2 regions of the Metaplanococcus flavidus genome follow, and region 1 is predicted to be linked to the other one. Evidence: predicted binding sites of a transcription regulator. Region 1 holds the regulator's gene; the other holds the start of a gene.
What was found. The regulator LexA, encoded in region 1, represses DNA repair genes until DNA is damaged. The targets are predictions, from matches to a motif close to CGAACATATGTTCG.
Positions count from the first base shown of each region.

Region 2: a site for LexA is predicted at 1,253-1,266, ahead of parE (DNA topoisomerase IV subunit B). Genes of this name have one in related genera too.

Region 1 covers NZ_JBHTKI010000008.1:139,250-142,408, reverse strand. The annotation lists gene glnA (type I glutamate--ammonia ligase) at 1-566, shown strand, start outside; gene ACFQ1X_RS05720 (hypothetical protein) at 755-955, shown strand; gene ACFQ1X_RS05715 (hypothetical protein) at 1,120-1,314, shown strand; gene lexA (transcriptional repressor LexA) at 1,441-2,061, opposite strand; gene yneA (cell division suppressor protein YneA) at 2,224-2,541, shown strand; gene ACFQ1X_RS05700 (YneB family resolvase-like protein) at 2,538-3,159, shown strand, end outside.
Region 2 covers NZ_JBHTKI010000007.1:79,607-82,765, forward strand. The annotation lists gene parE (DNA topoisomerase IV subunit B) at 1-1,238, opposite strand, end outside; gene ACFQ1X_RS04275 (CoA-binding protein) at 1,358-1,771, opposite strand; gene plsY (glycerol-3-phosphate 1-O-acyltransferase PlsY) at 1,901-2,491, shown strand; gene ACFQ1X_RS04285 (HesB/YadR/YfhF family protein) at 2,533-2,817, shown strand; gene ACFQ1X_RS04290 (hypothetical protein) at 2,905-3,159, opposite strand, start outside.

The DNA of each region.
Region 1 (3,159 bases):
CTTTCCTTGATGAAGACGGAGATATGAAACTAAGCCAAACGGCATTCCAGTTCATGGCTGGCATATTAGAGCATGCACAAGGCTTTACAGCCGTAACAAATCCGACTGTCAATTCCTACAAGCGTTTGGTACCTGGTTACGAAGCGCCATGTTACGTAGCATGGTCTGGACGCAACCGCAGCCCGCTTATCCGTATCCCAGCTTCACGCGGCCTTTCGACTCGTGTTGAAGTCAGATCTGTCGATCCTGCAGCAAATCCGTATTTGGCGATGGCAGTATTGCTTGGGGCTGGACTTGACGGCATCAAACGCAAACTGACTCCACCGAAGCCGGTTGACCGCAATATCTACGCAATGAATAAAAAAGAGCGCCAGGCTGTCGGCATTGAAGATCTGCCAGGCACATTGTATGCTGCTTTACAGGAACTTCAGGATGACGATGTGATGACAAAATCATTGGGTGAGCATATCCTCAAGAACTTTGTTGAAGCTAAAGAAATCGAATGGGATATGTTCAGAACTTCTGTACACCCATGGGAACGCGAACAATACTTGAAGATGTATTAATAGAAAAAATTACAGCAGCCTGCGGGCTGCTGTAATTTTAAACTATATTTCATTGAAGTGCGCATAAAAAACTTTGCAGATAGGGTTATAAGCTTTGATATAGTGGTATATTATAAGTGCCGTGCCAATTTAATAACTCGTACTGAATTTTCTTTGTTCGCAAGGAGGATTTTGTTGGAGGTGATTAAATGGCAAAAATTCAAGGGATTGAAAATCTGCTGATTTATCTGGAATCAGTGGGATATCCATTGTCAGAACAGCAAATCAATGAATTTTTATCGGCAAAAAAAATTCCACACAGCAAGCCATATGGAAATATGATTGTATTTGATCGCTCACATATTGAATGGTGGGTGAAAATGCAGCGCAAGACTGACTTATCATTGTAATTTGAACAACACAGGAACTCCGGACTCGCCTGAAATACAGGGCGGCAACGGAGTTTTTGTGTGCAAGAAACAAGGGTTGAGTATTTCTTCCCGGCTCGGACGGTCCACCATTCTATGCTAAACTGTATCAGTAGGGAAGAATCAACGCATAAGGAGGAAATTTTTTGAAAACTTATCAAATTGATTTTCATTTTGATCAAGGCAATACGTTGACGCATTACGTCAAAGCGAGCAGCAAGGAAACGGCCTTGAGCAGTATACCAACAAATGGTACGTATGAATTCCAGGACGAGGCAGACAAGAACAATTATCGGATTACAGTAAACCTGGTAAAATATATAGTCGTTTCTGAACTGTAATATTTTCCAAGTCAATGGATTCGAGAAATGAGCTGCTGACTGCGGCATTTTTAAAAGTTCCAATCGCTGTGAATTAAATTCAAAAAAGAGCCAAGGGAATTTTCCCTTGGCTCTTTTTTACTGACTTTAATGTATTTGGCGATAAACCCCTACGACCTTGCCGAGAATGGAAACAGCGTCCACGATGATTGGGTCCATTGAAGAGTTTTCAGGCTGGAGGCGGAAAAAGTTCTCCTCCCGGAAAAAACGTTTCACAGTAGCTTCGTCTTCCTCGGTCATAGCTACGACTATGTCCCCATTATTCGCTGTCTGCTGCTGTTTGACGATTACATAATCGCCGTTCAGTATGCCAGCTTCTATCATACTTTCCCCCATGATCTCAAGCATAAAGATATGATCATCTTCAGTGCCGTAAGTTTGCGGCAAAGGGAAATATTCCTCAACATTTTCGATGGCTGTAATTGGCTGACCTGCTGTTACTTTACCGATTAATGGCACATGCAGTACCGGGCTTTTGTCAATCAGCGCCTCATCAGTGGTAATGACCTCAATTGCTCTTGGTTTGGTTGGGTCCCGGCGGATCAGGCCTTTGCTTTCCAGTCGTGCAAGATGGCCGTGGACAGTAGAGCTTGAAGCCAGACCAACTGCTTCACCGATTTCACGTACGGAGGGCGGGTAACCCTTTTCACGCACTTCATTTTTAATGAAAGTCAGAATATCTTCCTGGCGTTTCGATACTTTCTTCAACAGTTTCACCTCTTTTAGTAAACTTCTTATTTTCTAATTTAATTATATCAACTTGGGTATTGAAATGCAAACATAGGTTCGAATTTTGTGTTGACAAAAACACCTGTTCGCATTATTATAAGAACATACATTCCGAACGAACATTCCCAGGAGGCGATATTTTTGACATTTATTCAGAAAAACTCATACGTATTTGGATTCTTTTTTCTCATACTCATCCTTTCATTTTACTATGTTCTATCCCATAATAATAATCAGGCCCATACAGTCCAGATGAAGATAGAGCAAGGTGATACCCTGTGGACACTGGCCGATGAATACAGCGGGAATATTCCGCACCATGAATGGATTGATGAAATTATGAGAGAAAATAATTTGACTGCACCTGTCATCACAGCTGGCCAAACTCTGCTGATTCCGGACGAACAGCTGGACTTTGCTCCAGACGACAGCTTAAAACTTGCGAGTGATGCAGAATGAAGAAAAAAGCTTTTCTTTATTGCCGCGTTAGCACAGAAAAAGAGACCCAGGAAACTTCTCTTGACCGCCAGGAAGAAGAACTGATGAAGTTTGCCTTCGATCAGGGATACCTGGTTGAGCAGGTATTTCGTGATCAGCACAGCGGCTATGAAATGGATAGGGACGGACTGCTTGAAATGCTTAACAGCATCAAGACCGATAAAATGGATGCAGTATTCGTTCAGGATGAAACCCGTCTCGGGCGGGGACATGCGAGAATTGCGCTGCTTCATGTCATGAAGAAATACGGCGTCGATGTCTACACTCTGTCCGACAAAGGCCAGATTGCGCTGAACGATATGGACGATATGGTTCTGGAGATATTGGCCATTGTAGAAGAATATCAGCGTAAAATACATAATGCCAAGATAAAGCGGGGCATGCGGCGTGCTGTGGAAAATGGTTATAAACCAGAGAAAAACCTTAAAGGCAAAGGGAATCCGCAAGGACGTGAACGTCTGGAATTGCCTTTGGACCAAATCGTCAATCTGAAAGCCAGCGGTATGACTTTCCATGAGATTGCCGTGACACTGGAAGGTTTCGGCTATAAGGCCAGCAAAGCGACAGTGCACCGGAGAT
Region 2 (3,159 bases), on a different contig from region 1:
TTGCCGGACAATAAAAGATCGGATTTTTTGCGCTTTTTGCCATTTCTTGCGTCTTCACGTGCTTTGCGTGCGGCCAGGCGTGCCTGTGATGCACGAATCGCTTTGCGCACCAAAGAGGCACTGAGATCAGCATTTTCTTCCAAAAAGTACATCAGCTTCTGGGATACGACCGCATCTACGATACTTCGTGCCTCACTTGTTCCCAGTTTGCTTTTGGTCTGCCCTTCAAATTGAAGCAAAGCTTCAGGAATCCGGACAGAAACAATCGCCGCTATCCCTTCACGGATATCAGAGCCTTCGAGGTTTTTGTCTTTATCCTTCAATAAATTGATTTTCCGCGCATAATCATTGAAAACACGTGTCATTGCCGCTTTTGCGCCAGTTTCATGCGTACCGCCGTCACGTGTCCGGACATTATTGACAAACGACAGAATCGTTTCGGAGTAACCGTCATTGAACTGGAATGAAAATTCGACTTCCAGTTCATCCTGTTTGCCTTCGATATAGGCAACTTTATGGAGAACGTCTTTTTCTTCATTCAGGTATTCGACAAATGCTTCAATACCGGTTTCATAGAAAAATTCCGCGTATTGCTCTTCATCGCTCCGTTTATCGGTAAGTTCAATCTTCAAACCTTTTAACAGGAATGCAGACTCGCGCAGCCGTTCACTCAAAGTTTCGTAATTGTATTTTGTAGCGGAAAAAATGGCCGGGTCGGGGCGGAAATGTATATTCGTTCCACTTTCCTTTGTCGAGCCGATCTCTTCCAGTGTGGTGGCCGGCTTGCCGCCGTTTTCAAAGCGCTGACGGTATTTTTTGCCATCCCGGTAGATTGTCACTTCCAGGTGTTCTGACAATGCATTCACTACCGACGCACCAACCCCGTGAAGCCCTCCACTGGTTTTATAGCCTCCCTGCCCGAATTTACCTCCGGCATGAAGAACCGTCAAAATAACCTCAGGCGTCGGCTTGCCGCTGCGGTGCATACCTGTTGGCATGCCGCGGCCATAATCCCGAACGCTGATGCTATTATCTTCGTGTATAGTGACACTGATCTTATCGCCGAAACCGGCCAATGCTTCATCAACAGAATTATCGATGATTTCATAGACCAAGTGGTGAAGTCCGCGTGTATCCGTGGAACCGATATACATACCTGGACGCTTTCTAACGGCATCTAAGCCCTCGAGTACCTGGATCGCTTCTTCGTTGTATGCCGTATTCTTCGTTTTAGCCATCTAATTCCCTCCAACAAACATCTGTTCGCATATCTCTATCTTTTAATCGTATCGATAAGTCCGGCATCTGTCAATATCCATAGAAAAAGAGCGCCAGGCGCCCTTTTCCTCTTGCAGCCCTATTTAAGGATGGCGTGTTCGACTTTGATGCAACGGTCCATTATGACCGTATAACCAAGATCGGTTAAACGTTTGAAGACATTATCATCCACAACATTCAATTGGGTCCAGAAAACCGGGCTATCGATTTCGGTGAATTCTTCAGCCAGCTCTTCCAGAAATTCACTGCGCCTGAAAACGTTGACGATATCCACTGGCTCGGGAATATCTTTCAGCGAAGCATAGCTCTTTTCGCCCAAAACTTCATCAGCAGCCGGATTAACAGGAATGATCCGGTAGCCTGCCTTTTGCATCGATTCTGATACCATATAGGATGTTCTGTTCGGATTGGGACTGAGTCCTACTACAGCTATCGTTTTGGCATTGTCCAAAACTTCTTTGATCACTTCGCGCGTTGGATTATTCAAGTGGATCACCTGTCCTTTTTATTCTATCATACACGATATTCTCGCTGTTTCATAAAAATCCTGCAAGTATTGTTCACAAATCTTGTAGCGTGTTAAACTTAGATTACTAAATAGAGAGATTAAAAGGAGTCTGTTATGGAAATATTGCTTCCTGTGTTATTGGCCTACTTACTTGGCTCGATCCCTTCTGCATTATGGGTCGGCAAAATATTTTATAATACCGATGTACGCACTAAAGGCAGCGGAAATCTTGGCGCCACCAACACCTTCCGGGTGCTTGGCAAAACTGCAGGACTGATTGTCACCATCCTGGACATTCTGAAAGGTACTGCGGCAACCCTCATTCCCTTCTTCATCGATACGAACATCCACCCTCTTGTTTTCGGGCTTATCGCTGTCGTGGGTCATATGTACCCGGTGTTCGCAAAATTCAAAGGCGGGAAAGCTGTCGCTACTTCCGGCGGCATCCTGTTGGGCTATCAATGGCCGTTGTTTCTCGTTGCAGTTGCAGTGTTGCTCATCGGCCTGAAAATCACCAAGATGGTATCGCTGTCTTCGATGATCCTCGCTGTAGTTGCTGTTATTTATGCCATCATCTATGCTGTAAATACTGGAGACTATCCATTCCTCGCCGTGATTCTGGTGCTGGCAACATTTATCTTTTACCGCCACCGGGCGAACATATCGCGAATCCGGGCGGGTACAGAGCCTAAAATCAAGTGGTAAGATCGGTTTACAACCTGTAATCTGAAAGGACGTGTTGCTTGATGGAAATTAAAATCAGTGAAGATGCTTTCAAATGGTTCCAGGAAGAAATGGAAGTCGCGGAAGGGGAAGCCGTACGATTTTATGTGCGGTACGGTGGATCTGGATTGCAGCCCGGTTTTTCACTGGGGGTTACAAAAGACCAGCCCGATGAAACTGCTGCAGAAGTTGAAAAGGACCAAGTCGTTTATTTTGTCGAACAGAAAGACCTCTGGTACTTCGACAGCCACAATCTCACAGTAACTGTGAATGATGAACTCGATGAATTGGATTATTCATACGAATAAAGCAGGAAAGCCGGAAAGAAGAGTCAAATCTTCTTTCCGGCTTTTTGAGTTCATATTCAGATTTTACTGCGCTTGTTTATAAGTGGCCTATTTTCTCTCCAGTTTATGGAGCTGTTCAAGCATATTTTCTGCTTCCAGAATGAATCTCTGCCGGTCGCCGAACAGGTCAAAATGGGGATAGTTTCCGCGCAGGTCCAACCATTCGGGACGAAGACCATATTGCAGTCCCCAATCCTTCAATTTAACCAAATCGCTGCAGCCGACTTTCGTCACGGTGCTGCAGCCGGGAAACCGGTCATCGATCCAGTAATGGGTCAGGAAAGAAATATTGCCTTCTTCCAC